Regions from separate parts of the Cryobacterium sp. TS_SC_7 genome, predicted to be linked through region 1. Evidence: predicted binding sites of a transcription regulator. Region 1 holds the regulator's gene; each other region holds the start of a gene.
What was found. The regulator LexA, encoded in region 1, represses DNA repair genes until DNA is damaged. The targets are predictions, from matches to a motif close to TCGAACANNTGTTCGA.

Region 1 (7,437 bases):
CGAGGAACCGGGCGACCTCGGCCGCCGGTCGCACGGTGGCCGACAATCCGATGCGCTGCGCCGGATGCTCCAACAGGTCGTCGAGGCGTTCCAGGGAGACGGCCAGGTGCGCGCCGCGCTTGCTCGCCGCGACCGCGTGAACCTCGTCGATGATGACCGTGTCGACGCCGCGCAGGGATTCGCGCGCGGCCGAGGTGAGCATGAGGAACAGCGATTCGGGGGTCGTGATGAGGATGTCCGGCGGCGTTTTGACCAGGCTGCGGCGCTCGGCGGCCGGGGTGTCCCCCGACCGCACCCCGACGGTCACCTGAGGAGGTGCGAATCCGAGTCTCTCGGCAGCCTGGACGATGCCCACCAGTGGCGCACGCAGGTTGCGTTCCACGTCGACGCCGAGCGCCTTGAGCGGCGAGATGTAGAGCACGCGGGTGCGCGGGGGTGCCGGGACATCCGTGACCTTCGTGGCCTTCAGAGCACCCGTGACCTTCGAGGCAGCCGGAGCAGCTGCTGTAGTCGCAGCATCCGCGGCCAACCGGTCGATGGCCCAGAGGAACGCGGCGAGCGTCTTGCCGGACCCGGTGGGAGCCACGACCAGCGCGTGGGCGCCGCGGGAGATCGCATCCCACGCCCCGAGCTGCGCCTCGGTGGGTGCGGCGAAGGCCTGCGCGAACCAGGCCCGGGTCGCCGGTGTGAATCGGTGCAGAACCTCGTTCATGTGTCCATCCTCGCCGATACGTCTGACATCACCCACCGCGCCCGCTCGAACAAATTCGACGGAGATTTCGAGTCAAACACGCGATTTTGACGACAAACGGGGCGTTTTGGGCAAAATCTCCGTCGAATTCGTCAGGAGCAGGGATGCGGTCGACTACTTGGAGGCGACGAGCTGCACGGTGAGCGAGTCGACCTGCGTGGCGATCAGGTCGCTCGCCGACCAGCGGGCGGCGAGCCGGGCAAGGGTCGCGTCGAGTTCGGTGCGGGTCAGGCCGTCCACGAGTTCGAGGCGCACGACCAGTTCCGGGCCGGCGAGCCGGGCGGCCGGGTCGCCCGGGGCCAGCTCCACTCCGAGCACGCTCAGTTCGGTGGCGACGGACTCGGCGAAGGCATCCGCGACGGGCCGGCTGGCGTAACTGGGCGTCCAGGGCAGGGACTGCGCGATGGCCCACAGGGCGGGCCGGCGCACGACGAACTCGGTCGGCGCGGTCGGGTCGAGCACGACCAGGTCGGTGTCGTCCTGGGCCGCGGCCAGCGCCACCCGGATGCCGTCGGACGGCACGGGACGAGCCTGCGTGTTCCAGGCCGACATCGCGGCAACGGAGGAGAACACCGGCAACACCGTGCGTCCGTCGGGTCCGGCGACGGTGATGATCGAGAGTTCCTGGGTCTTGTCGACGACGAGACCGGCGTCAGTGGTGCCCGAGTCGCCGAGCGCGGTGACCAGGGGGATGAGCAGACGGGCCGTGCGCAGGGCGTCGACGACCGTCTCCTCGCCTGCCTCCCGGGAGTGGAACCGGTGCAGCGCCTCGAGCAGGAACTCCGGTGCCAGCCCATCGTCGTCGGAGTGCAGGCTGGGCGAGAACGTGCGCCCGGCCCACGGCTGCCCCGCGGAATCGCCGCCGCCGGGACCGGGGCCGCCGGGCAGGCCGGTGGAGCCGAGGTTACGCGCCCGCGACATCCAGCGCCTCGCCCAGGGTGAACGCCCCCGCGTAGAGGGCCTTGCCGACGATGGCACCCTCGAGGCCGAGCGGCACCAGTTCGCGCAGCGCGCGGAGGTCGTCGAGGCTGGAGATGCCGCCGGAGGCGACGACCGGGCGGTCGGTGCGCTCCATCACCTGGCGGAGCAGGTCGATGTTCGGGCCCTGCAGTGTGCCGTCCTTGGTCACGTCGGTGACGACGTAGCGGGAGCAGCCGGCCTCTTCGAGGCGGGCGAGCACCTGCCAGAGGTCGCCGCCCTCCTTGGTCCAGCCGCGGGCGGCGAGGGTCGTTCCGCGCACGTCGAGGCCGACAGCGACGGCGTCCCCGTGCCGGGCGATGACCTGGGCGGCCCACTCCGGGTCTTCCAGGGCGGCGGTGCCGAGGTTGATCCGGCTGACGCCCGCATTCAGCGCAGCGTCCAGCGACGCATCGTCGCGGATGCCGCCGGACAGCTCGATCTTCACGCCCGTGACCTCCCGGATCACGGTGCGGATGACATCCGTGTTGTTACCGCGGCCGAACGCGGCGTCGAGGTCGACGAGGTGGATCCACTCCGCACCCTGGCGAGCCCAGTCCCGGGCCGCGTCGACGGGGTCACCGTAGTTGGTCTCGGTACCGGCCTCACCCTGGGTCAAGCGCACGGCTTTGCCGTCGGCGACGTCGACGGCGGGCAGCAGAACGAGACGGGGGGCAGGGTTGTTCTCAGTCATGGGTGTCCTCGGTTGGGAGTGGTCGCGGCGACCGGTTCAGTCAGGAAAGGGGAAGCTAGTCGTGGAGGGTGCCCAGCCAGTTGCTGAGCAGACGGATGCCGGCCTCACCGGATTTCTCCGGGTGGAACTGGGTGGCTGTGAGCGGTCCGTTCTCGATGGCGGCCAGGAACGGCCGACCGTGCTCGGACCAGGTGAGGATCGGCTTCGGGAACGGCGGCATGACGTCGAGGGTCCAGTCCTGGGCGGCATAGGAGTGCACGAAGTAGAACCGCTCCTGCTCGATGCCGCGGAAGAGGGCTGACCCTTCCCCCGGCGTGACCGTGTCCCAGCCCATGTGCGGCAGAACGGGCGCGTCCAGCCGGGTCACGGTGCCCGGCCATTCGCCGAGGCCTTCCGTGTCGATTCCGCGTTCGACGCCGTGCTCGAACATGACCTGCATGCCCACGCAGATGCCGAGCACCGGGCGTCCGCCCGCGATCCGCCGGTCGATGATCTCATCGCCCCGCACGGCGGTCAGCGCCTGCATCACGGCGCTGAACGCCCCCACACCGGGCACGACCAGGCCGTCGGCCTCGAGCGCTTCACGGCGATCGCTGGTCAGCGTGACGACAGCCCCGGCCAGCTCGAGAGCCTTGACTGCCGAGTGCACGTTTCCCGTGCCGTAGTCGAAGACGACGACGTTGGTCACAGTGCACCCTTGGTGGACGGGATGCCCGACACCAGCGGGTCGAGCGCCTTGGCCTGCCGGAAGGCACGGGCGAAGGCCTTGAACTCGGCTTCGGCGATGTGGTGCGGGTCGCGACCGCCCTGCACCGTGACGTGCACGGTGAGGCCGGCGTTGAAGGCCACGGCCTCGAACACGTGGCGCACCATCGATCCGGTGAAGTGGCCTCCGATCAGGTGGAATTCGAAACCCGCCGGTTCTCCCTGGTGCACGAGATACGGGCGTCCGGAGATGTCGACGACGGCCTGCACGAGCGCCTCGTCGAGCGGCACCAGGGCGTCGCCGTACCGGGAGATGCCGGATTTGTCCCCGAGGGCCTGCTTGATGGCCTGCCCGAGCAGGATTCCGACGTCTTCGACGGTGTGGTGCACGTCGATCTCGATGTCACCGCGCGCCCGCACCGTGAGGTCGGTCAGCGAGTGTTTCGCGAACGCGGTCAATAGGTGGTCGTAGAACGGGACCGAGGTCTGAATGTCGGACTCACCGGTGCCGTCGAGGTTGAGCGACAGGTCGATGCTCGACTCGCTCGTCTCACGCTGCAGGTGGGCGAAACGGGGCGGAGTGGACGCTGAAGAGAAGCTCATACGCCTAGTTTATTGGCCTGATCCGGTCACGGCTGCCCGAGCGCTTCGATGGCGGTGAGGAAGGCGGTCGTCTCCGCTTCGGTGCCGGCGCTGACTCGCAGGTGGCCGGGGATGCCGACGTCCCGCACGAGGACGCCGTCGGCCAGCAGGGCTTCGAACGTGGCCCGCGGGTCTTCGACCCCGCCGAACAGCACGAAGTTGCTCGCACTGCGCAGCGGCGAGTACCCGAGGCAGGTCAGTTCGGCCGAGATGCGGTCGCGCTGGGAGCGGATGTCGTCGACCATCGCGAGCATCGCCGGCGTGTGGGCGAGGGCGGCGACTGCGGCCGCCTGGGTGAGCGCCGACAGGTGGTACGGCAGGCGCACGAGGCGCAGCGCATCCGTCACGGCCGGGTCGGCGGCCAGATACCCGACGCGGGCTCCGGCGAAGGCGAACGCCTTGCTCATGGTGCGGGAGACCAGCAGACGCTCCCGGCCGGGCAGCAGGCTGAGCGCACTCGGCGCGTCGGTCGGGCCGAACTCGTAATAGGCCTCGTCGACGACGACGACACCGTCGGTCGCGTCGTAGACGGCCGCGATGGTGTCCAGGGACAGCGGTGTGCCGGTGGGGTTGTTCGGCGAGCAGAGGAAGACGAGGTCGGGGGCGACCCGGTTGACCCAGTCGACGGCCGTGGCCGGGCTGAGCTCGAAGTCGGCGTCGCGCCCGCCGGCGATCCAGCGGGTGCCGGTTCCGGAGGCGAGCAGCGGGTACATCGAGTATGTCGGTGCAAACCCGAGCACGGACCGCCCGGGACCACCGAAGGCCTGAAGCACCTGCTGCAGCACCTCGTTGGACCCGTTCGCCGCCCAGATGTTCTTGCGGGTCAGCCCATGGCCGAGGTATCGGGCGAGGGAATCGCGCAGTTCTGTGAATTCCCGATCGGGATACCGGTTGACGGTTTTCACCGCGACCGCCAGCGCAGAGACGATGTCCTGCGCCACCTCGTCCGGGATTCCGTGTGTGTTCTCATTCACATTGAGGGCCACCGGCACATGCAGTTGGGGGGCCCCGTAGGGAGTGAGTCCGCGCAGATTATCGCGGAGGGGCAGGTCGCTGAGACTGGTCACTTCCCCCATATTACCGGCGGACGTATCGCGCGAACGGGTTCGGCCGAATCAGGGCCCGCTGGACCAGGACTGAGTGAATCAAAACTCGTTCGGCAGGGCGAGCCTCTGTCCGGGCTGCACGCTGTCGGACGGGAGCTGGTTGAGGCTCACGATCTCGGCGATGACGTCGCGCGGGTCGGACGTCGGGGCGATGGTCTCGGCGAGTTGCCAGAGCGACTGCCCCGATTGAATGGTCACGTAGTCGAAGGCCGTGGCCACACGGCCGACCGTCGAGCTCTCGGCGGCTGCCAGTCCGCCGTTCAGAACGACGACGAATGCCGCGGCCACGAGCGGAAGGCCCGCCAGCGCCGTGAAAACAACGCGACCGCGCCGGGTCAGACGCAGTCGGCTGCGCCCTGTCGCGATGGGGGCGCCAAGATCAAGTGCAGTGCTCATATCCAACCTCCTGTAAGAAGACGCATCCGGCTCTCGGCCGGGAGAGCCGGATGCGAACTTATGTTCCGAATGTATATTCGATATTTCGAACAATCAAGCCCTATTCGGTACTTTCTGAAAAGATTTTTCCGACACACTCGAATACATGTTTGTTTTCTGAGCGTGAGATGGATACAGTTTCGATTGTCTGTTTGAAACTCAATCAGGCACCCCCGACATTCGCGTGAAACGGTCGCCGTCACGGCTGCTGCCAGCGCACCACTCAACACGAGGAGCGACGAACGTGGCACAAGACACCAGCGGTCCCCGCGACAAGGGCGGCACCAGACGGCGCAAGAGCCTGAGCGAGAAACAGCTCGCCATCCTCGACGTGATCCAGCGCTCGGTCAGCCAGCGCGGTTATCCGCCGAGCATGCGCGAGATCGGCGACGCCGTCGGGCTCGCCTCCCTGTCGAGCGTCACCCACCAGCTCAACCAGCTTGAACTGAGCGGTTATCTGCGCCGCGACCCGAATCGTCCCCGCGCCCTCGAAGTTCTGATCGAGATTCCGCAGTCGCCCGAAGACGCCACGTCCGGCACGGAGAGTTTCCACACCGGGGTCCAGGTCGGTGATGCCGCGATGGTGCCGCTCGTCGGCCGCATTGCGGCCGGAATTCCGATCACCGCCGAACAGCAGATCGACGAGATCTTCCCGCTCCCCCGCCAGCTCGTCGGTAAGGGCGATCTCTTCATGCTCAAGGTGACGGGCGAGTCCATGATCGACGCGGCCATCATGGATGGTGACTGGGTCGTCGTTCGGCAGCAGAAGACCGCGGAGAACGGCGAGATCGTCGCGGCCATGCTCGACAACGAGGCCACCGTGAAGGTGTTCCGCCAGCGCGACGGACACACCTGGCTGCTCCCCCGCAACACGAACTTCGAACCGATCGTCGGCGACCACGCCGAGATTCTCGGCAAGGTCGTGGCGGTGCTGCGCTCGGTGTAGGCCGGATCACGGCTCGGGGTCTCGCGGTCTCGACAGGCTCGACCAGCGTCGTGGAGACTCTGATTTGTCGGGTCACCACAGGGTTCAGGAGGCCGGGCACGAACACCGTTTTTCGGTGTCGTGCCCGGCCTTCTGCGTGGGTGCGGCCGGCGCGGACTACGCGGGAACGGCCAGGCGCGTGCGCACGGCGCGGGTGGCGGCGAGCATGTTCCGCAGAGACTGCACCGTCTCGGCATAGCCCCGGGTTTTCAGGCCGCAATCCGGGTTCACCCAGATCTGGCCGGACGGGATGGCCCGGGCGGCCCGCTCGAGCAGGTCGGTCAGCTCGGCGACACTGGGAACCCGCGGCGAGTGGATGTCCCACACACCCGGGCCGATCCCGTGGTCGAAGCCGGAGGTCTGGATATCCCCGACGACCTCCATGCGCGACCGTGCCGCCTCAATGCTGGTCACGTCGGCGTCCAGATTACGGATCGCGTCGATGACGACGCCGAATTCGGAATAACACAGGTGCGTGTGGATCTGCGTCGCCTCGGCCGCACCGGCGGTGGCCAGGCGGAACGAGCCCACCGACCAGTCGAGGTATTCTGCGTGGTCCTCCTTCTTCAGCGGCAGCAGTTCTCGCAGTGCGGGCTCGTCGACCTGGACGATCTGAATTCCCGCTCTCTCGAGGTCGGCGATTTCATCGCGGAGCGCCAGGGCCACCTGCCGGGCCGTGTCGCCGAGCGGCTGGTCATCGCGCACGAACGACCACGCGAGGATCGTCACCGGGCCGGTGAGCATCCCCTTCACCGGTTTGAGCGTCAGACCCTGGGCGTACGCCGACCACTCGACCGTGATCGGCTGCGGCCGGGACACATCTCCCCAGAGGATCGAGGGGCGCACGCACCGGCTGCCGTACGACTGCACCCAGCCGTTCTCGGTGACGGCGAACCCGTCGAGATTCTCGGCGAAGTACTGCACCATGTCGTTGCGCTCCGGCTCGCCGTGCACCAGCACGTCGAGGCCGATTTCTTCCTGCACCGTGACCACGCGCGCTATCTCGGCCCGCATCAGGTCTCGATAGTCAACGGTGCTCAGCGACCCCTTGAGTAATTGCGCCCGGGCCCGACGGATGTCCCCGGTCTGCGGGAACGATCCGATCGTGGTCGTCGGCAGGAACGGCAGATTCAGGGTGGCCTCCTGGGCCGCCACCCGTGCG
Region 2 (7,437 bases), 350 kb from region 1:
CCCTGGATGCCATGCCCGGCAAGCAGATGGCAATCGACGCCGACCTGAACGCCGGCCTGATCACCGATGTGCAGGCCAGGGAGCGCCGTGCCGAGGTGTCCGCCGAGGCGGACTTCTACGGTGCCATGGACGGCGCGTCGAAGTTCGTCAAGGGTGACGCGATCGCCGGGATCATCATCATCATCATCAACCTGGTCGGCGGTATCGCGATCGGCATGATCCAGCGCGGGCTGTCGGTCTCCGAGGCCATGACCACCTACTCGCTGCTGACCATCGGCGACGGCCTCGTGACGCAGATCCCGGCCCTGCTGATGGCGGTCTCAACGGGCATGATCGTGACCCGTTCCAACGCGGAGTCCGACATCGGTGCGGCCGCCTCGGGTCAGCTCACCCAGTCCCGCATGGCCCTGACCATCGCCGGCAGTGCCGCCCTCCTGATGGCGCTGATCCCGGGTATGCCGATCCTGCCGTTCGTGGTGATCGGGCTGGGCCTGATCCTCTTCGCCCGCCGGATCAAGGCGGGGGAGACCCGGGACCAGGCCGGTCGGGATGCCGGCGTCGCCGCCGAGGCGATGGCACCCCGCTCCGATACCCCGGAAGACCTGATCGAGACCATGCGGGTGCACGCGCTGGAGATCCTTCTCGCTCCCGACCTCGTGGATCTCGTCTCCGGGGTGCAGGACGACCTCCTGGCCCGCGTGCGCGCCCTGCGTCGCAAGGTGGCCGTGGACCTCGGTGTGGTCGTTCCGCCCGTGCGCACCCGGGACAGCGTCGACCTGCCCTCGTCGACGTATTCGATCCGGATCGCCGGGGTGGAGGCCGGCCGCGGGATGGCGCCGTCCGGCAAGGTGCTCGCGCTTGGTGACGCGCTCGATTCGCTGCCGGGTCAGGCCACGGTGGAGCCCGTGTTCGGCCTCGTCGGCAAATGGGTGCCGAGCGAGATGCGGCACAGCGCGGAGATGACCGGGGCCACGGTCATCGACCGGGTTTCCGTTCTGGTCACCCACCTGTCCTCGATCATCACCGGAAATGCGGCGCGGCTGCTCACCCGGGAGGATGTGCGCGTGCTCACCGACGGCGTGCGGCTGGTCAACCCGTCGGCCGTCGAGGACCTCATCCCCGGACTGTTGTCCCTCGCCGAGGTGCAGCGCGTGCTGCAGGGTCTGCTGGTGGAGATGATCCCGATCAACGACCTGCCCCGCATCTACGAGTCGCTCTCGCTGCGGGCGAAGGTGTCCAACGACCCGGAGGGACTGATCGAGGCGGCCCGTCAGGCTCTGGGCCCGGCCCTCACCGCCCAGTACCTCGACGAGGGGCTGCTCCGGGTCATCATGATCGAGCCCGGCCTCGAGCAGTCCATGCTCGAGGGGATGCGTCCGTCCGACCAGGGCACGCAGATCATGCTGGATCCGAATCGGGTCGAGGCCATCCTGGGTTCGCTCAAGGAGGCTCTCGCGAACGTCGAGGCGGCCGGGTTGAGCGCGGTGCTGGTCTGCGCGCCGGCGCTTCGCCCTGCCGTCCGCCGCCTGGTCTCCGCGCAGTCCGGCGGCATCGCCGTGTTGTCCTATCAGGAGGTCACGTCCGCGAACGTGGCCATCGAGACGGTGGGGGTGGTGCGTGGAACCGAATCGATTTCTGCTTGAGGGTTCGTCGCTGCCGGAGCTGAAGGCGCGCATCCTGGCCGAGCACGGCGCGGAGGCGCGCATCGTCGCCGCGGAGCAGGTGACCGTCGGTGGCATCCGGGGTTTCTTCGCGAGGCGGCACATCGAGGTCACCGTGGAGGTGCCCGCCCGTCGGAGGCGAGCGGCCCACTCCCGGAGCGATGTGCAGGTGCGGCTCGGCATCGCCGCGCTTCTCGACGACGCCGACGCGGAGGAGGCCAGCCTGTACACCGCGGCCGAGCCGCGCATGTCGACCGTGTCCGAGGGGTTCGCCGATCTGATGGATGAACTCACCTTCGCAACGCGCGAAATGCCGGACCCGGTGCTGCTCACCCCCGTCGCGCCGACGGTCGCGTCCCCGGCTGCTCCCATGGGCGGCGAGACGACGGCCGAGGAGCAGACCCCGGCCATGGCTGGCGTCTCTGCCGCGCCGACCTTCACTGAACGGGCCGCGGATTTGCTGTCCGAGGGCACAGCTGCCCCGCGGGCGAGTGGGCGCCGAGCCGCCCGCAGGCAAATGACCCGAGCGGGCGCGGACGCCGCCGTCCCCCGTGCGCTCACCGGCGCGGGGGATCTTGTCATCGTCGTCGGCTGGCAGGATGCCGCGCTGCCCGTGACGCGGGAACTCGCCCCGGCAAACGGTACGGCCGTGGTTCTCGTGGCCGGCGCCATCGATGGCGGGCTGGCCGCGGAGGCCGGGCTGGACCGCGTCCTGGATCGACGTACCGCGCTCGAGGCCCGGGCCAGGGGAGTGGAGCTCGGCCAGACCAGTTTCGTCGCCTTCGGGTTTGACAAGAATCCGGCGACGGCCGCCATTCACGCGTCTCTTCTCGGGTTGATTCGCCCGGATCAGGTCTGGGTCGTTGTGGATGCCGGCCGCAAGCCCGCGGATACCGCACGCTGGGTCGCCGAAGTCGCGCGGAGCCTGGACATCGATGCGCTGGCGGTCACCGGGTATGCCACGACCGGTTCACCGGAGACCGTTGACGAGCTGGGCATCCCGGTGGGGTGGGTCGACGGTGTCCCGGCGCCGGCCGGCACGGTGGCCGCAATGCGGCAGAGCCTCAAGCTAGGCTGAACGGGTGCTGGTACTAACGCGGAAGCAGGGGGAGAAGATCCTCATTGGTGACGACATCGTCATCACCGTCCTCGACGTGCGTGGCGACAGTATCCGGATCGGCGTCGACGCTCCGCGAGGAGTGCGCATCCAGCGTGATGAAGTGCTCCGCGCCGTGACCGAGGCGAATATCGCGGCGAGCGAGTCCGGTCAGGGTCACGACGATGCCGAGGCCCGCCTCAAGGCCACCCTGGGTCTTCTTCCCGTTCCGCCAACGCCCGCCCCGTAGCCCCTCAACAGCAAAGCCCACGGCGGTCGAGCCACGGCGGTCGAGCCCCGGTGGTCGAGCCTGTCGAGACCCGCGGTGGTCGAGCCTGTCGAGACCCGGTGACCCGCCCTCCAGAGGCTCCCGCGACGGTGGTCGAGCCTGTCGAGACCCGGCAACCCACCCGCCCGAGGTTTCCCGCCCCGGTGGTCGAGCCTGTCGAGACCCGGCGACCGCCCTCCAGAGGCACCCACGACGCTGGTCGAGCCTGTCGAGACCAGGGGCCACGCCTACGAAGTGGCCCGCTTGCTGGGCAGCGCGATCAGGGTTTGTTCCGGGTCGACGTCGACCGGTGGCCGGAGCCAATAGTCGTTTCCGGTGCGAATGATGCTCCAGTGCTGGTTATGCAGCAACAGGTGATGCGGATGGCACAGCAACACCCCGTCGGCGAGGTCGGTGTAGCCGTTGTCCGCGAGCCATTCGTTGATGTGGTGGGCTTCTGACCAGGCGGGTGATCTATCGCAGTCGACCCAACGGCAGCCGCCGTCCCGCACTCCCATCGCGGCGCGTTGTGCCTCGGTGAAGAGGCGTTGGTCACGGCCGACGTTGATGATCTGCCCGGTGTCGTCGACCTGGAAGCCGCGGGTTCCGGTATCGCAGAGCAACCGGTCGATGGTTTCCTGTGAGATGGGAACAGGGTTGCCCTCGATCTGCCCGTGGGCGGCGGATTCGGGGGAAACCGGGCCACCCTGGGCAGCCTGGCCGGGGGCCGGCTGGCCCGTCTGACCGGCCGGCTGGCCCGGCTGGCCCGACTTCAGGGCCTTCTCGGTGACGATGACCCGCACCGAGGGGCGGCGGCCGCCGAAGACGCGGCCCTGGTCGGCCTCACCGGCGATCTTCAGCAGCTGCACGAGGGCGTCGGCGGCGATCTGCTCCGTGGTGCGCGGGTCGTCCTGCACACGTTTCGCCCAGGCGGCCTTGTCTTTGTCGACGAAGCGCACCCCGCCGCGGCGGGGGCTGGTCACGGAGTCGAACACAGAGAGCACGAACTCGCCGTCTTCGGGAGCGAAGAGGCCATTCAGGCGAACCTTGCCGTTTCCCAGCCGGTAGACCCGCAGGAACCGGTCATCGTGGGCCTGCTTCTCCCGGGCGGCGATACCGGCCTCGTCGAGCTGGTCACGGAAGCGGCGGGCGAGCTTGAAGACCTGATCTGCGTTCAGTGACGCCGCCTCAACGAGGAGCGCCTCGAGGGCGGTACCGAGTTTCTCGGCGGTGACCGCGGCGTCGATCTCGCCCAAACCCGCGCGGATCGACTCGGCCGCATCGACCGAGAGGGTGCCGTCGGTGACGGCCCGGGCGATCGGCGCCTGCCACGGAACCTTCGCCACGAACGCCGCGACAAGACCGGGATCGGTGTCGGGCGACTCCACGGCCGCCTCGACCAGCTTCTCCGCCGCCTCGGCGTCAGCCATCATCGTGCCGACCGCGACGAGCTTGAACGCGTCGTTCTTGGTCGAGCCGGTCACGGTCTGGATGAGAGCCTCGGGCGAGAGGAACCCCTGCTGCGCGGCGAGACCGGAGTGGCCGAGCTCGGGCCGGGAGCGATGGGCGATGGTTGCCGCCATCCAGGCGGAGCGGGTATCCAAGAGGCGGCGCGCGGCCGCGATCTGCCTCTGACCGGCCAGCACCTCGGCGTCGGGCAGGGCCTCGTAGTCGGCGCAGGAGGAGCCCAGGCGGGCGACGGCATCCGTTGCCGTTCTGAGGTCGTCTGCGGTGTTGGTCATGCGTCGAGGATACCAGAACTAGTACGCGTAGTCGAGAGTTGGTCACCTAATTGTCGAAGGATTATCGAAGACATATGCGAGTACACCTCGCTCGGATCGAGCGCCTCAGCTGGGCCCGTCCTCGCGGCGCAGTGAGTGGAAGCGGGCGCACGTTCTAGCGTGCGCCCGCTTCCACGGCCTGCGCCGCGAACGCACGAGGCGGTCCCGCCGGGAACGACCCCGGCACGACCGCCCGTGCAACGAGAAGGCCCGAGGGCCTACGCTCCCACGCGATCCAGGCGCGCGACACCGATCTTCGAGTCAGCCATGCCGTAGAACACGAAGAGCTGCCCCTCGATCTCCTCGATCGCGGTCGGGAACACCACGTTCGGCACGATTCCGCTGATCTCGTCGGGCGTCTCCGCCTTCAACAGGGGCTCCGAGGTGCGCTGCAGCACGATGGTGGGGTCGTTCGCGTCCAGGATCATCGCCCCGGCCGAGTAGTTCACCTTCTGCTGCTGAGAGAACGCACCGTTGATGGTTCCGGTGACGCCGTGATGCATCAGCAGCCAGCCCTCCGGTACGCGCAGCGGTGCAGGGCCGCCGCCGATCTTCAGCTCCTCGAAGGGGAATTCCGGCCCCGCGAAGAAGCGGTGGCCGCTCCAGAAGGTGAGCTTCGTGATGTCGGCGAGCACATCGGCGACCGGCACGTAGCTGATCCAGATGCTCTGCCGGGTGTCGGTCACGCCGGCGGGAACACGGATGCCCTCACCCGGCTTGACCTCGCCCAGATCCCACATCGGACGGTGCAGCACGGCGAAGCTCTCCACTCCGTTCGGGCCGGCGACCGGCTCGGGGAAGAACACGGTGTCCTTGTTGTGGAACAGGTTCAGGTCCATGTCCAGGGCGTCGTCGAAGGCGAACAGCGCCGGGCCGAGCCGGCGCCACTCGCGCAGGTCCGAGGACACGGCCACGGCCGTGCGGGGGCCGAGGGGTCCGTACGCGACGTACGTCATCACGTGCAGTCCGAGCCGGGGGATGAAGGTCACCCGGGGGTCTTCGACACCGGCGTTGTTGGCGCCGCGTTCCCAGCCGCGGTCGGGCTCGAGCACGATTCCCTCGCGTTCGACGCCGGTGGGAACACCGTCGGTGATGATGACCTTCGCGATTCCGACGCGGGAGACGTTGCCGGTGGCGACGAGGCGCGGAAGCAGATACAGCGTCCCATCCGCAGTGTGGCCGGTGCCGGGGTTCAGCACCCCTTCGGCCTCGAGGTCGTTGCCCTCTTCGGGTGTCATGATGACGCCCATTCGGGTCAGGGTGTACGGGAATTCGGTGGGGTTGGGCATTTCTAACCTTTCACGCCGGAACCGATATTGTTCGACACGAAGTGTCGCTGGAAGAGGATGAACAGGATCACAGCAGGACCGGCCAGGACGCAGGCCCCGGCAAGGACCGCCCCGAACGGGTTCGCCGCGGTGGCCGCGACGTTGCTGAGGTAGTTGGCCAGGGACACCGCGAGCGGCTGGAGGGACGCCTCCTTGGTGATCAGGAACGGCCAGAGGAACTCGTTCCACGGGCCGATGAAGGTCAGCAGTACGACGGTCAGCAGGGCCGGCCGCACGAGCGGGAGGGCGATCCGCCGCAGGATCCGCAGTTCACCGGCACCGTCGATGCGGGCGGCGTCGAACAGCTCCTTGGGGATCTGCAGGAAGTACTGCCGGAAGATGATGACGGCCGTCGAGTTGATGGCGAACGGCAGGATCATGCCCAGGTAGTTGTCGGCGAGGCCGTAGTCCCTGGCGATCATCACGTAGAGCGGGATCATCAGCAGCTGGAACGGCACGACCTGCACCAGCAGGGCGAGAGCGAAGGTGACTCCGCGTCCGCGCCACTGCAGCTGGGCGAGGGCGTAGCCCACCAGAACACCGAAGACCACGGTGCAGAGGATGACGCCGCCCGTGAAGATCCCGGAGTTGAGCAGCCCCTGCAGCAGGTTGATCCGGCTGTTGATGTCACCGTAGTTGTCGAGCGTCAGGTTGGCGGGGTTCGGGAACGCGCCGGCGACGGTCGGGTCCGGTGTCGCCTGCAGCGAGCCGATGACCATGTAGTAGAAGGGGAAAAGGAACACGAGGGCCCCGACCGTGAGCACCACGCCCCGCAGGATGTTCTGCCCGCGGCTCATGATTCGTCACCGCCCGCAAGCTTCCGCTGGATGAACGCGAGAATCAGGACTCCGATCACGAGGATGACGCCGATCGCGGCCGCCGTGTCGGGGGAACCCTGTTCGATCCCGCGCTGATACATCATCAGCACGGGCGATGAGGATGCCCCGTTGGGGCCGCCGCCGCCGGTGAGCAGGTACGGCTCCGTGAAGAGGTTGGCGCCGGTGACCGTTGAGAGCAGCAGCACGAGCACGGTCGCCGGGCGCACGCCCGGAACGGTGACCGAGAAGAAACTGCGGATCTTGCCCGCGCCATCCGTCGACGCAGCCTCGTAGAGCTCCTCCGAGACGTTCTGCAGGGCGGCCAGATAGAGCAGGATGAAGAATCCGAGGCCCTTCCAGGTGACGAAGATCGCGATGGTGGGCATGGCCCAGTCCTCGTTGATCAACCAGGCCGGATCGGGGGCGAGCGGCCCGAGAATCTGGTTCACGAGGCCGTTGCCGCTGAACAGGAAGATCCAGACGCC
Region 3 (7,437 bases), 1.0 Mb from region 1:
AAGGAGGAGACTCCGGCACGCGGCGACGTGGTCAGCTGGGGGAAACGGTCGGAGTGAGCAGCCCAGTCGAAGCGCCCGCCGTCGATCACGGCCCCGCCGATCACCGCGCCGTGGCCGGCAAGCCACTTCGACGTGGAGTGGATCACGATGTCCGCACCCCATTCAATGGGCCGACAGAGGTAGGGGGTGGCCACGGTGCTGTCGACGACGAGGGGGACACCGGCCCGGTGGGCGATGGCGGCCAGGCGTTCGAGGTCGACGACCTGATTCTTGGGATTCGGGATTGTTTCCGTGAAGAGTGCGCGGGTGCGCGGGGTGACGCGCTCGGCCCAGTCCGCGTCGCTGGCGGACTCGGGGACGAACTCGACCCGCAGACCCTGGCGGGTGAGGCTGCCCAGGAACAGCTGTTTCGTGCCCTCGTAGAGGTTCTCGGTGGCGAGGATGTGGTCTCCGCTGGAGGCCAGGGCGAACAGGGTAGCGGCGATGGCGGCCTGTCCGCTGCCCACGACGATGCCGGCGACACCGCCTTCGAGGTCGGCCAGTCGGCGGCCGGCAGCCGCGTTCGTCGGGTTTTCGCTGCGGGAGTAGACGCTCGCCGCGGTGGCACCTGAGAATCGGGCCTCGGCATCGTCGAACGACGAGAAGAGGTAGCCGGCTGTCTGATAGATCGGACCGACCCGCGCACCGAAACCGGGATCGATCATCTCGCCCGCGTGGATCTGGCGGGTTTCGAAATCAAGGCACAGTTCAGGCGAGGTGGGCATGGGGGCAGGCTAGCTGAGTCGCTGACCTCCCTCTCGGATGCCCGCAACATAGCGAAACGCAGCAGTCCCGCGCCGCTGGGCACGAGCACGTCGAAAAAAGAAAGAGCGAAGAGCGAAGAGCCAAGCGCCAAGAGCCAAGAGCAGCAAAGACATCAAGGACTGCGCGTGGAGAACGTTCAAGATTGGCTTCCGGTATGCCGGGTGGCCTGGGATCGGCTTCCGGTTTGCCGGGTTGGCCCGAGGTCGGCTTCCGACGGTTTACAGAGTGGCCCTCTTACTCGGCAGTGCGATCAGGGTTTGTTCCGGGTCGACGTCGACGGGTGGCTTGAGCCAGTAGTCGTTGCCGGTGCGGATGATCGTCCAGTGCTGGTTGTGCAGGAGCAGGTGGTGCGGGTGGCAGAGGAGTATTCCGTCGGCGAGGTCGGTGTACCCGTTGTCGGCGAGCCATTCGTTGATGTGGTGCGCTTCGGTCCACGCGGGTGATCGATCGCAGTCCACCCAGCGGCAGCCGCCGTCACGCACTCCCATTGCGGCGCGTTGTGCTTCGGTGAAAAGTCGTTCGTCACGGCCGACGTTGATGATCTGGCCGGTGTCGTCGATCTGGATGCCGCGGGTTCCGGTGTCGCAGAGAAGCCGGTCGATGGTCTCCTGCGAGATCGGGACGGGGTTGCCCTCGATCTGACCGTGGGCGGCGGCTTCGCGGGTTTCGGTTGCTTCGGCGGTCTCCGGGGCGGCCGGCTGTCCCGGCTTCAGGGCCTTCTCGGTCACGATGACCCGCACCGAGGGGCGGCGGCCGCCGAAGACGCGGCCCTGGTCGGCCTCACCGGCGATCTTCAGCAGCTGGACGAGGGCGTCGGCGGCGATCTGCTCGGTGCTGCGGGGGTCATCCTGGACGCGCTTGGCCCAGGCTGCCTTCTCCTTGTCGACGAACCGCACCCCGCCGCGGCGAGGGCTGGTGATGGAGTCGAAAGTCGAGAGCACGAATTCGCCGTCTTCCGGAGCGAAGAGGCCGTGCAGGCGCACCTTGCCGTTGCCGAGCCGGTACACGCGCAGGAACCGGTCGTCGTGAGCCTGCTTCTCCCGGGCGGCGATGCCGGCCTCGTCGAGCTGGTCGCGCAGGCGCCGGGCGAGCTTGAAGACCTGGTCGACATTCAGCGACGCGGCCTCAACGAGGAGCGCCTCGAGGGCGGTGCCCAGCTTCTCGGCAGTGACCGCGGCATCGATCTGGCCGAGGCCGGAACGGATCGACTCGGCCGCATCGACCGAGAGGCTGCCGTCGGTGACGGCTCGGGCGATCGCTGCCTGCCACGGCACCTTCGCCACGAACTCCGCGACCGCGGCGGGATCCGCATCGGGCGACTCCACAGCCGCCTCGACGAGTTTCTCCGCCGCTTCGGCGTCGGCCATCATCGTGCCGACTGCGACGAGCTTGTACGCCTCGTTCTTGGTCGAGCCGGTCGAGTTCTGGATCAGTGCCTCGGGCGAAAGAAAGCCCTGCTGCGCGGCCAGACCCGAATGGCCGAGCTCGGGCCGAGAGCGGCGGGCGATGGTTGCCGCCATCCAGGCGGAGCGGGTGTCGAGCAGACGGCGGGCGGCCGCGATCTGCCTCTGACCGGCCAGCACCTCGGCGTCGGGCAGGGCCTCATAGTCGGCGCAGGAGGAGCCCAGGCGGGCGACGGCATCCGTTGCCTGCCTGAGGTCATCTGCGGTGGTGGTCATGGTTTGAGGTTATCAGGAATAGTACGCGTAGTCGAGAGTCTGTCACATATTAGTGAGCTAGTTTTCGAAGTCGTGTTCTAAATGATCAGGGTCGGCATGCCGGGTCTCGACAAGCTCGACCACCGGGAGTGGGGCTCGACCACCGGGTCTCGACAGGCTCGACCACCGGGAGTGGGGCTCGACCACCGGGTCTCGACGGGCTCGACCACCGGGGGTGGGGCTCGACCACCGGGTCTCGACGGGCTCGACCACCGGGTCTCGACGGGCTCGACCACCGGGGGTGGGACTCGACGGGTGGGCCGGAGGGCGGGAATATGCAGGTGTGAGGGGCGAAACCTCTCGTCAGCGCGAAATCGGGCTGATATCTTTATTTTGACGCCCCCGTCGGTGGCCGGTCTGGGGGGACGACATGCTGAAGACTCGTGTGTGTGCGCCGCGAATCCGGGCAACGACCCTCGCGCAGCCGTCGGTGCCGCCCCAACGGATGCCCGCCGCGCGGTGCCCGCACTTCTCCAGTCATTCGTCTGACTCAGGCGCGTCCGAAAGGCACGATCATCATGGAACCGACACACCGCCGCGACCGGTTCTCTCCGAGGAGGTCCGGCGATGAATGAGACGGATGCTCTCGTCGGCGCGCTCGGGGTCATGCTTCTGCTCAGCAGCGTGGCATCCATCGCGGTCTACGTTGTCACGGCCCTTGGGCTGTCCCGGATGTTCGGCAAGGCCGACCTCGAGGGCTGGAGGGCCTGGGTCCCGGTGCTCAATACGATCACTTTCCTGCAACTGGGCGGCTACCCGGCGCTCTGGGTCATTGCTCTGCTCATCCCCGGGGTGAACATCGTCGGCGCGGTCATCCTGTGCCTCGCCCTCAACAACATCAACCGTGGGTTCGGCCGGAGCGGCGGTTTCACCGTTCTCGGGATTCTGGTATCCCCGGTCTGGGTCCTGATCCTCGGCTTCGGGAAGGCCACCTGGAACCCGGCTGCCGCGGGGGCTGCGCCGCTCACCGGTCGCGCGTCGGACGTCGCCGCGGCCCCGAACCCGGCGCCGGGATCGTCAGCGGTCGCCGGCTCTCCGGTCGTCGTGCCCGCCTTTGTTCCTCCCGCGTTCGTTCCTCCGGCGTTCGTTCCTCCGGCGTTCGTTCCTCCCGCGTTCGTTCCTCCGGCCACACCGCCGGCGCCGTCAGCCGCGGCCAGCTGGGACCGTCCCGCGGAGGACGCCCGGGCTGGTTCGTCTCCGACCACGGCGGCCTTCGCGCCCGTTCCGCCGGTGCCGTTCTCTGCTCCGACCAGCCGACCGGCACCCGTGCAGGTTGCAGTCCCCGTCGCATGGGCGACGGGGACAGCCTCCGCGCCAGCCGGCGTTCCGGGAGCCACGGTCAGCGCCCCGGCCGCCGCCGAAGCCGCCGGGCCGGTTGCGTGGACCGCACCGCCCGTCGTCGGCATGCAGCCCCTGCCGCCCGCGCAATCGGTGGGTGACACGCCGGTGAGCGAGGCTCCCCCAACGACGACGTCGGCGCCCCCGGGCCCAGTGGCCAGCGGCGCGGCCGGAGCGGTGCCTGCCCCTGTCGCGCATCCCTTCGCGGCAGCATCCACTGGTCTGGCGGCTCAGGCCCCCGCGCAGGCTGCTGCCCCGACAGCTCCCGGCCTCGACTCCGACCCCGGAATCGAGGAAACGGTGATCTCCCCACGCCGACACCCGATGTGGCACCTGGACTTCAGCACGGGTGGAACCACCGCTCTGACCGAGACCGTCATCCTCCTCGGCCGAGCACCGGTGCGAGACCACACGAGCCCCGCCGCCCAGCTGGTGTCGCTGAACGACCCGGCCCGCACCGTCTCGAAAACGCATGCCCGGCTGGAAAACGTGGACGGACGCTGGTTCATCACCGACCTGGCATCCACCAACGGCGTCTGCGTCACCTCTCCCGCCGGTGAGGAAACCGAAATCAGCACGGGAACACCCACCGTGATCGAGCAGTCCTTCCTGCTCGGCGACTATGGCATCAGCCTCCGGACGGGCGCGCGATGACCGCATCACTCGACCGGTCTCCGGTTGCCGGTCGCAGGCGGATGCTCCGTGGCCACCAGACCCGTGGAGAGCAGGCCCGTGGATAGCAGGCCGGGCGTCGATGGGGGCCTGCAGATCGAGCACGACGGTATCGTGTACGACCTCGACCCGACCTGCTCGTTCACTATCGGGCGCGAGGGCGACCTGGCCATCGAATCGAACAAGTACCTGCACCGGCGGTTCCTGTGCCTCGAGGTGGAGGCCGGCGTGTGGTGGATCTCCAACGTCGGGCAGCATATGAGCGTGAGCCTCTCCGCCGGCGATGGCTCTTTCCAAGCCCGGCTGGGCCCGGGAACGCGGGTTCCGATTGTCTTCTCGCACACCCTGCTGCAGTTCACGGCCGGGCCGACCAGCTACGACGTGCTGGTCAGCAACCCCTCCGCGACCTTCCAGTACCGGTCGACCGATAGGGCGACCGCCGTCGGCGAGGACACCGTCGGCAACGTTCGCCTCACGGCGTCGCAGAAACTCCTGTTGGTCGCTCTCTGCGAACCTCTTCTGCGGGAACGTGACTCCGGGGTGAGCGGCATTCCGACCTCTGCGGTCGCGGCGCAACGCCTCGGCTGGCCGGTCACGACGTTCAACCGCAAACTCGACAACGTCTGCGACCGGCTGGACCGGTTCGGAATCCAGGGGCTGCGCGGCGGTGTCGGAAACCTCGCCTCCAACCGCAAAGCCCGGCTCGTCGAGCACGCCCTCCTCGTGCAGCTCGTCACGGTCGACGACCTGGACCTTCTCGACGTTCTTCTCACCGGCTCCACCGATCAAACCGGCTCCACCGATCAAACCGGCTCCACCGATCACCCCGGCGTGCCCGAAAGGATCATCGCACCATGAGGCTCAAACTCACCCTGCTTCGTCCCGGCGGCACAAGCGACGACATCCTCGTCACGGCTGAACCGAATGCGACCCTCGGCGACATCGCCCGCGCCATCGCCGAGAAGGATCCGCAGCGCCCCGCCGGAGCGGTGCCGCTCGACCCCGAAACCGAGTCGGGCGGCACCGCGCAGACGTTGCGCATCCACCGGCCCGGTGCCGCGGAGGCCGAGCTCCTCTCCCCGTCACGCGTGATCGGTGAGGCCCACATCGGGTCCGGCCTGGCGGTCTCCGTGGCCGACCTCGACGCCTCGCGCGGCCAGATCGCCTTCGGCGACGTCGATCTCGTCGCCGACCTGCGCGTCATCTCCGGGCCGGCGCAGGGCGAGGCCTTCCTCGTCGCTTCGGGAAGCCTCATCATCGGCCGCGACTCCAGCTGCGACATCGTGCTGCACGACAGCATGGTGTCGAAGCGCCATGCCCGGATCGAAGTCGAACCGGGCATGGTCACCTTCGTCGACCTCAACTCCGCGAACGGGCTGACCGTCGACGGCGGCATCGTCGCCCGGGTGAGTTTCGTGGCCGGTGGTCGCCTCACCCTCGGCGAGAGCGTGATCGAGGTCGTCACGGTGGGCAAACCCAAAACGGATGCCGGCCCGCGCGAGCGCGTCGGCGCGCCCCGGGCGTTCAACCGGTCACCGCGCCGGGAGGAACGTTTCCCCGGGCTCGAGCTGACCGCACCGGCCTCCCCGGTCGAGGAATTCGGTCAGGGGCTGCCCTGGCTGGTCCTGATCGCCCCGCTCCTGATCGGTGTCGTGCTCTACGTGGTGACCCAGAGCATCCTCTCGGTGGTCTTCGTCGCGCTGTCCCCGATCCTGTTGCTCGGCAACTACTTCAACTCGAAATCCGAGCGCAGGCGCAAGCTGAAGCGCGCCATCGCGCGTTTTCGAACCCAGTTCGCCGACCTCGAGGCCACGCTTCTCGACGGCGAAGAGAACGAGCGTCGGGTGCGGTTGCAGGAGACGCCCGACCTCGCCGACGTCGTGCGCGGGGCCCAGGGCCGCGAACGGATGCTGTGGGTGCGGCGCCCGGAGCACTGGTCCTTCCTGACGTTGCGGCTGGGCATCGGCCGGCTGCCGTCGCGGTCGCAGGTCGAGCGGCGCTCCGCGAACGACGCGTCGCTGCCCGAGTACGACGCGATGGTCGACGAGCTCGTCGACCGGTTCGAATACATCGACGGCGTGCCGGCGATCGAGAGCCTGCCGATCGCGGGCGGACTGGGCGTCGCCGGCTCGCGCGACGAGTCGATCGGCTACGCCTCGTCGCTGATCGTGCAGGCGACAGCCCTGCACTCGCCGGCCGAGCTCGTCGTGACCGCGCTGATCGACCCGCGCGTGACCGTCGACCTGGACTGGATCAAATGGCTTCCGCACGCGACCAGCGCGCAGAGCCCGGTGGCGGCCTGGCCGCTCGCCGACAGCGTGCCGGCCGGCCTGCGGCTGCTCTCGGCCCTGGAGGAGATCGTGCAGGCCCGGTCCAGCACCCAGGCCGGCGTCACCGGGGCGACCCTGCACGCCATCGACTTCGAGGACTCCACCAGCGGCATCGCCAAGACGTCAGGTCTGGGCCGGGACAAGGACACTCCGGTGCCGCTGCCGGTCATCCTCGTCGTGGTCGCCGGTGACGTCCCCGCCGACCGCGGACGCCTGATCCAGTTGCTGGAGCGCGGAGCCGACGTGGGGGTCTACCCGATCTGGGTGGCACCCACGGCCGCGGACCTCCCCGGCATCTGCCGTACCTTCGTCGAGGTCGATGCGACCGGCACCCGGGCCACCGTGAGCTACGTGCGCGAGGGAGTCTGCCTCACCGACGTGGCCGTGCAGGTCATCGACCCCGCGCACGCGGCGCAATTCGCCCGTTCGCTCGCCCCGGTCACCGACAGCGGCTCCTATTCTGCCGACGAGAGTGACCTGCCGCGGGCTGTGTCGTTCGTGCAGATTCTCGGCGACGAACTCGCGCACACCCCCGGCGCCGTGGTGGACCGGTGGCTGCAGAACGAATCGATGCA
Region 4 (7,437 bases), 150 kb from region 1:
GCTGACGCCAATCCCGTGCAACTCGGGCACCACCACCGGGCCGACGGCCGGTGGCGCGTGTATGCGTTCGCGGATGCCGCGGCATCCGGTGAGGCATCGGCGCTGTCCGACTGGGCCCAGTGGATCCAGACGTCGCCGGAGTCGCCGCTGCTCGCGCACACCCCCGGCGGGACCGACATCGACAGTGTCTTCGACGTGAAGGTCGTGTACCAGCAGGAGCACACCGGCGTGGATCTTGGTCGTGTGCCCCGCGCGTTCCTGCCGATAACGGGCCCGTACGAGTTGATCGACTACGAGAAGCTCTACGCGACCGACCCGGAGAGCGACGTGTTCGAGCTGCGCGGCATCGACCGCGGGGGTGCCGTCGTGGTGGTGCGCCCGGACATGTACGTGGCGGCCGTTCTGCCTCTGACGGCGACCGCTGAGCTGGCCGCCTTCTTCCGGCAGATGCTGCTGGTGCTGCGCTAGCTGTACTGCACAGGGAGGTTAGTTAATCGGCTGCGCGGCTACTCGGCCTCGCAGCTGCGCGGCAGCGCGGCTATTCGGCGGACGGCCGCTGGCGCTGTTTCTTGGTGGCCGAGCGCTGTTGCTTTGCAGCGAGGTGCCGCCGGCCCGAACCCCGGGTGGGTTTGGTCGGGCGGCGCTGAGGCGCGTCGGGAGCCAGACCCGCAGCCACGAGATCGGCGAGTTTCGCCAGGGCGAGTTCACGGTTGCGCAGCTGGGAGCGCCGCTCGGATGCCGTCACGGTGATCACGCCGTCGACAAGACGCTTGGCGAGGCGGGCGAGCAGGCGCATCCGCTGGTCGTCGGACAGTGTCGACGACTCGGCGACGTTCCAGAAGAGTTCGACGCGGCTGTCGGAGGTGTTGACGTGCTGGCCGCCCGGTCCGGACGACCGTGAGAACCTCCAGCCGAGTTCGCGCTCGGGGATGGTGAGCGCGGGCGACACCTCCAGATCCATGTGACCAGAGTGGCACGTTCCACTGGCAGTGGCGGCCTGAGCCGCCCGGACAGGCGGTGGACCAACCCGAGGTCGAGCCTGTCGTGACCAAGGCGACCCGCCCCCAAGAACTCACGCTGACGCTGGTCGAGCCTGTCGAGACCCAGGCGACCCGACCCCAAGGACTCACGCTGACGCTGGTCGAGCCTGTCGAGACCAAGGCGACCCGACCCCAAGAACTCACGTCGACGCTGGTCGAGCCTGTCGAGACCGAGCCTGTCGAGACCCGGGACCAGACCCCGCCCGATGTGCTCCCCCGGGCCGCCAGGTTCGGGTCGGGTCGTAGCAGTACGGTGCTCTGACTTCGGGTTTGCCGCGGATCATGCGGATTTCCCAGCCCGACGTGTCGATGCTGTGGTGGTGGTACCAGCAGAGCAACACCCCGTTGCCGATGTCGGTTTCCCCGCCGCGATACCAGGGGATGACGTGGTGCACCTCGCACCAGGCTGCGGGCACGGTGCAGCCCGTGATGGCGCAGCCCCCATCGCGGGCGGCGATCGCGCGGCGCTGGGCCCGGTTGAAGAAACGCTTCTCGGTGCTCAGGGTGAGGACCTCGTTGTTCTCGCCGAACAGGACCTCCTGGAACCCGCCCGCGCAGAGGGCCTGCTTCACGGTTTTCAGCGAGACGGGAGCGTCGACGCCGTCGATCCAGCCCACACCGCGGCCCGCGGTCAGGTCGGCCTGGTTCACGTGGATCATGACCGTGGGGGCCGCACCGCCCATGGTCGGGGTTCCCGCGTCGCGGGTGGCGGCCTCGAACACTCCGCGGAGGATGTCGGCGCGCTTCTGGCCGCCGTTACGATCGTCGCTCAGGGCCGCGGCCTCCGCACCCGGGATGAGTTCCCCGGCATTCATCCGCGCCTGTTCCTCGGCCGTGGGGAACGCAGGCGCGGCATGGGCGGAGAGATACGTGTCGAAGATGCCGTTCATGATGCCGCGAAGCTCGGGGGTGACCCCGCCCCGCAAAGGGTAGAGGCCGTCACGGAACAGCCCGAACCCGACGGTGCTGCGGGCCTCGGCGACGGGCTCGTTCGGGGCGGTACCGTCAGGGTCGAGGCGGGCCTGCCACTGCGTGGCGATGCCGCGCACCAGATCGGCGGGGAACGCGAAGCCTTCGCCGGGAAGCCCGACGGTTTCCTCGGTGACGGCCCCGGTCGCCGCTCCGACCAAAGCCCGCTCGGCGGTGCCGAGGTCGTCGGGTGCGACCCGGGCGGCGATCTTGTCGAGGGCCGTGACGATGTTCTCGGCCGCGTCGACACCGAGATCACCGGCGGTGAGGGCATCCGCCACGGCCGGGTAATACGGCGGCAACACGCTGGTGCCGGCCAGGCGCGGGGTGACGTTGTCGCCCAGCCGCACCCGCCGGGTCGCCTCCCGGGCGGAGATGCGCGTCAGACGCGTGATCAGGTCAGTACCGCTGGAGGCCCCGTTCTTGTAGGCCAACGAGTCGTGGCCGAGGACGCGGCGGGACCGCACCGAAATGTCGGCGGCGGAGGCGACCCTCGCAGCATCAACCCGACGCCCCAGATCTTCGACCGTGCCGAGCACCGCCATCGCATCAGCCTCATTCAGCAAGGAGAAGGAGACCGAGTCGAGCACAGTCGCGGCCAGGTCACGCGCCTGCTGGAGCTGTTCCACGACAGATGGCTGCAGCTGCACAGCGGAGGCTGCCACCTGGGTCGAGGTGGTCGGGTGGTGCGGAGTGGGGGCTCCTGCCATGCCTCAATAGTAAACTTGTTCGAGACTAGAGTCAATACTTTTCGAATAGACATCGAAAGGAATTTGTTCTGAGCGTCGACGTGCGCGCGGCGCGCGCGGACATCCGTTCTCGCGAGCACCAGGCGTTCGGGCGGGTTTCGACAGGCTCAACCACCGGGTTTCGACAGGCTCAACCACCGGGTTTCGACAGGCTCAACCACCGGGTTTCGGCAAGCTCAACCACCGGGTTTCGACAGGCTCAACCACCGGGTTTCGACAGGCTCAACCACCGGCGCGCACCTCGGCCTGCAGCGGCAGCGTGCGCACGCTCTCGAACCGGCGCGCTCCCCCGTCGACGGGATCGGTGAAGGCCACCGCACTGGCCAGGAGTTGCAGCGGCCGGGTGAAATCGTCGATCGCGACGGGCAGAACGACGGGGTAAAGCGGGTCGTCGACGATGGGGATGCCGAGGCCCAGCATGTGCATCCGCAGCTGGTGGGTGCGTCCGGTGCGCGGCGTCAGCCGATAGACGGCCGTGCCCTGCAGAACGGTCTCCAGCTCGATCAGCGACTCGGCATTGGCCGGCTCGTCGGTCACCTCGGCCTGCCACTGACCCCGCCGGGTGACGAGGTGGTTCTGCACAGTGACCGGGAACTCCAGATCCGGCCGCAGCGGAGCCAGCGCACGATAGGTCTTGTCGATCTCACCGCGTTGGAACATCGATTGATACTCCCCGCGCCAGCGTCGCTCCGTCGCCAGGACCAGCAGTCCCGACGTCACCCGGTCCAGGCGGTGCAACGGTGAAAGCTCGGGCAGTCCCAACTCGGCGCGCAGGCGCACCACCACGCTCTGCACAACATGCCGGCCGCGCGGGATGCTGGAGAGAAAGGCGGGTTTGTCGATCACGACGAGGCGGGCATCCTGATGCACCACGTGGATGATCCCGGGCACCACTGTCTCCTCGGCGAGATCGCGGTGAAACCAGATGAAGGTGTACGGGCCGTAGGGGTCGTCGCCGACGACCGGCGTACCCGACTGATAGACGAAGCGCTCGTCGGCCAGAAACCCGGCGACGTCCACGAACCCGGCAAGACGCTCGAGCAGCCAGGCTCCCATGGTCGGCCACGGATGCGGCCGCTCGCGATCCCGCTCCGGCGTGCACACCCAGGCGGCTTCGAGCCCGTGGCGCCGGGGCAACGGGGACGGCGGTGGCATGCACTGATCGTACGTCGCCCCGCAGCCGGCCCGCCAACGGGGACGTGTTGACGGCGAGCCGCAGCGAATGACCGCCAACCACCACAGGTAGTATGTAGATCACACCCCAACCACTAGATATGGTTCCTTCGCCCGGCTCAACCCCCCGCCCGAATGTCGTGGGTGCTGACCCAAGGAGATGGCACAGAGTGTTGAAAATGGATGATCCCGGCGCAGGAACCCTCACGACGGGGAACACTCTGAGTACGCTCATGGTGGCCAAACGGGATGGCCGCCGGCTCGCCTTCGATGACGCCCGCATCTACGCGGCACTGGCCAAGAGCTTCACGGAGGTCGACGGCGAACTGACCCCGCTCACGCACCGCACCATCCGCGATCTGGTCGCTCGTGTCAATCGTGAGATAGCCTCCCGCTTCACGGTCGATATAAAGATCTACGAGGTGCAGAACATCGTGGAACACGCCCTGCTGGACAGCAAGGAATACGACGCCGCCGAGGCCTACATCAATTACCGCATCCAGCGGGACTTCGCACGCAGCAAAGCCACGGACATTAACCATTCGATCGTCAAATTAATCAGCAAAGACCAGTCGGTCGTCAACGAGAACGCCAACAAGGACAGCGATGTCTTCAACACCCAGCGCGACCTGACCGCCGGAGCCGTCGGCAAGGCCATCGGCCTGAAAATGCTGCCCCCGCACGTGGCCAACGCCCACCAGAAGGGCGACCTGCACTACCACGACCTCGACTACCACCCTTATGCGCCGATGACCAACTGCTGCCTCATCGACTTCAAGACGATGCTGAGCCAGGGTTTCCGCATCGGCAACGCCGACGTCGACCCGCCCCGGTCGGTCCAGACGGCGACGGCGCAGATCTCCCAGATCATCGCGAACGTGTCCTCAACCCAGTACGGCGGATGCTCGGGCAACCGGATCGACGAGGTCCTCGCCCCCTACGCCGAGAGAAACCTCGAGAAGCACCTGGCCGACGCCCGCAAGTGGATCGCGGACGAGACGCTGCACCAGTCCTACGCCGAGGAGAAGACCCTCAAGGACATCTACGATGCGATGCAGAGCCTCGAATACGAGATCAACACCCTGTTCACCTCGAACGGTCAGACTCCCTTCACCTCGCTCGGCTTCGGACTCGGCACCAGCTGGTTCGAGCGCGAGATCCAGAAGGCGATTCTGCAGATCCGGATCGAGGGGCTGGGCAGCGAGAAGCGCACCGCGATCTTCCCGAAGCTGATCTTCACCGTCAAGCGGGGCCTGAACCTCGACTCGACCGACCCGAACTACGACATCAAGCAGCTGGCGCTGGAATGCTCCACCAAGCGGATGTACCCGGACATCCTCAACTACGACAAGATCGTCGAACTCACCGGCAGCTTCAAGGTGCCGATGGGCTGCCGCTCCTTCCTGCAGGGCTGGACCGACGAGAACGGCAACGACGTCTCCGAGGGCCGGATGAACCTCGGCGTCGTGACGCTCAACCTGCCCCGGATCGCCCTGGAGGCCGCCGGCGACAAGGACAGGTTCTGGAGCATTCTCGCCGAACGGGTGAGCACGGCGCGCGACGCCCTGCTCTTCCGAATCGAGCGGTGCAAGGAGGCAACCCCGCAGAACGCCCCGATCCTCTACGTCTACGGTGCCTTCGGCCAGCATCTCCATGCCGGCCAGCCCGTCGACACCCTCTTCAAGAACAAGCGCGCCACCGTGTCCCTGGGGTACATCGGCCTGTACGAGGTGGCTGCAGCGTTCTACGGCGGCGACTGGGAATCGAACACCGAGGCGCGGGACTTCACCATCGACATCCTGCGCACCCTGCACGAGCGCACCACGGCGTGGAGCAACGAGTACGGCTACCAGTTCAGCGTGTACTCGACGCCGAGCGAGAGCCTGACCGACCGGTTCTGCCGCCTCGACACCGAGAAGTTCGGCTCCGTGCCGAACATCACCGACAAGGACTACTACACCAACAGCTTCCACTACGACGTGCGCAAGAACCCGACGCCGTTTGAGAAGCTGGACTTCGAGAAGGTCTACCCGACGTTCTCCTCGGGTGGATTCATCCACTACTGCGAGTACCCGATCCTGCAGCAGAACCCCAAGGCCCTCGAGGCCGTCTGGGATTACTCCTACGACCGCGTCGGTTACCTCGGCACCAACACTCCGATCGACCGGTGCTACGCCTGCGGCTTCTCGGGCGACTTCGACGCCACCGAGCGCGGGTTCGAATGCCCCGAATGCCACAACTCCGACCCGATGACCTGCGACGTCGTCAAGCGCACCTGCGGGTACCTCGGCAACCCGCAGGCCCGCCCCATGGTGCACGGCCGGCACACGGAGATCACCTCCCGGGTCAAGCACATGGCCGGGGCGACCGGCATCCGTGGGGCGGATGCCTCCGCATCCGTCGCCGAGGATGCGTAACCCCCAGCCCGGCGAGTGGCTCTCGGAGAAGCTGAGTCAGCGGCACGTCGGCGATTACAAGCCCTTCGTCTTCGTCGACGGCGAGGGGGTGCGGTGCAGCCTGTACCTGTCCGGGTGCCTGTTCGCCTGTGAGGGCTGCTTCAACGAGGCCACCTGGAGTTTTCGTTACGGGCAGCCGTACACCGAGGAGCTCGAGGACCAGATCCTGGCCGACCTCGGCCAGGAATATGTGCAGGGCCTCACGCTTCTGGGCGGGGAGCCGTTCCTCAACACCGGGGTGTGCCTGGCGCTGCTCGACCGGGTGCACCGGGAACTCGGCACGTCGAAGGACGTGTGGTGCTGGACCGGCTACACGTTCGAGGAGCTGCTGTTGGAGAGTGAGGACAAGCTCGCCCTGCTCGGCTCCATCGACATCCTGGTCGACGGCCGGTTCGAGCAGGCCAGGCGCGATCCGGGCCTGCAGTTCCGGGGCAGCAGCAACCAGCGGATCATCGACGTGAAGGCGTCGTTGCGCTCCGGACAGGTGACGCTGTGGGGCAGTCTGAAGGATGCGACCAGCCGCTATGAGCAGATCGAGAAGCGGGCCCTGATTTAGCCTTCAGAACAGCGGCCAGGGAACGGCGGGCATGTCGCCGCGCGGGGCCGGGAAGCAGCCGTCGGCGCGGAGCCGGTCGCAGCGTGCGGCCAGCGCGGCGATCTCGACCTCGGTGAGCAACCCGGCCAGCGCGGCGCCGAGCTCACCGGCCAGCTGCGCGCTGACCCGGTCGATCCCGTCGAGCTCCTCCGCTGTGAGCTCCTCCCCCAGCCAGCCCCAGAGCACGGTGCGCAGCTTGTGCTCGGCGTGGAAGGTGAGTCCGTGGTCGACGCCGTGCCGGTGGCCGTCCGGCATCGCGAGGATGTGGTCGCCCTTGCGATCGGCGTTGTTCACCACGATGTCGAACACGGCCATCCGGCGCAGCGCGGCCGAGTCCTCATGGATGAGGGTGACGGCACGATTGTGCTCGTCCCGCCCGTCGAAGACCCGGCACCAGCCCGGTGACGGCGCGGCCTCCCAGGGGACCAGGTCGACGGCCGCCTGATCGGGATCGG

Region 2: a site for LexA is predicted at 4,832-4,847, ahead of AC0J5J_RS01475 (DUF222 domain-containing protein). Genes of this name have one in related genera too.
Region 3: a site for LexA is predicted at 2,548-2,563, ahead of AC0J5J_RS10495 (DUF222 domain-containing protein). Genes of this name have one in related genera too.
Region 4: a site for LexA is predicted at 2,727-2,742, ahead of AC0J5J_RS00525 (HNH endonuclease signature motif containing protein). Genes of this name have one in related genera too.

What each region holds. Positions count from the first base shown of each region.
Region 1 is NZ_CM149589.1:3,296,380-3,303,816, reverse strand. Features, by position in the region: gene AC0J5J_RS15180 (ATP-dependent helicase) at 1-712, opposite strand, end outside; gene AC0J5J_RS15175 (SseB family protein) at 866-1,672, opposite strand; gene priA (bifunctional 1-(5-phosphoribosyl)-5-((5-phosphoribosylamino)methylideneamino)imidazole-4-carboxamide isomerase/phosphoribosylanthranilate isomerase PriA) at 1,656-2,402, opposite strand; gene hisH (imidazole glycerol phosphate synthase subunit HisH) at 2,458-3,090, opposite strand; gene hisB (imidazoleglycerol-phosphate dehydratase HisB) at 3,087-3,710, opposite strand; gene AC0J5J_RS15155 (histidinol-phosphate transaminase) at 3,737-4,825, opposite strand; gene AC0J5J_RS15150 (LysM peptidoglycan-binding domain-containing protein) at 4,895-5,251, opposite strand; gene lexA (transcriptional repressor LexA) at 5,535-6,236, shown strand; gene metE (5-methyltetrahydropteroyltriglutamate--homocysteine S-methyltransferase) at 6,393-7,437, opposite strand, start outside.
Region 2 is NZ_CM149589.1:319,978-327,414, forward strand. Features, by position in the region: gene AC0J5J_RS01460 (flagellar biosynthesis protein FlhA) at 1-1,643, shown strand, start outside; gene AC0J5J_RS01465 (hypothetical protein) at 1,618-2,739, shown strand; gene csrA (carbon storage regulator CsrA) at 2,744-3,007, shown strand; gene AC0J5J_RS01475 (DUF222 domain-containing protein) at 3,274-4,767, opposite strand; gene AC0J5J_RS01480 (glycoside hydrolase family 130 protein) at 5,025-6,095, opposite strand; gene AC0J5J_RS01485 (carbohydrate ABC transporter permease) at 6,098-6,931, opposite strand; gene AC0J5J_RS01490 (carbohydrate ABC transporter permease) at 6,928-7,437, opposite strand, start outside.
Region 3 is NZ_CM149589.1:2,280,434-2,287,870, forward strand. Features, by position in the region: gene AC0J5J_RS10490 (O-acetylhomoserine aminocarboxypropyltransferase/cysteine synthase family protein) at 1-764, opposite strand, end outside; gene AC0J5J_RS10495 (DUF222 domain-containing protein) at 1,023-2,483, opposite strand; gene AC0J5J_RS10500 (DUF5684 domain-containing protein) at 3,090-4,514, shown strand; gene AC0J5J_RS10505 (hypothetical protein) at 4,593-5,390, shown strand; gene AC0J5J_RS10510 (FtsK/SpoIIIE domain-containing protein) at 5,387-7,437, shown strand, end outside.
Region 4 is NZ_CM149589.1:111,859-119,295, reverse strand. Features, by position in the region: gene AC0J5J_RS00535 (FAD-binding monooxygenase) at 1-468, shown strand, start outside; gene arfB (alternative ribosome rescue aminoacyl-tRNA hydrolase ArfB) at 539-961, opposite strand; gene AC0J5J_RS00525 (HNH endonuclease signature motif containing protein) at 1,181-2,719, opposite strand; gene AC0J5J_RS00520 (pseudouridine synthase) at 2,981-3,913, opposite strand; gene nrdD (anaerobic ribonucleoside-triphosphate reductase) at 4,111-6,348, shown strand; gene nrdG (anaerobic ribonucleoside-triphosphate reductase activating protein) at 6,341-6,943, shown strand; gene AC0J5J_RS00505 (SCO1664 family protein) at 6,947-7,437, opposite strand, start outside.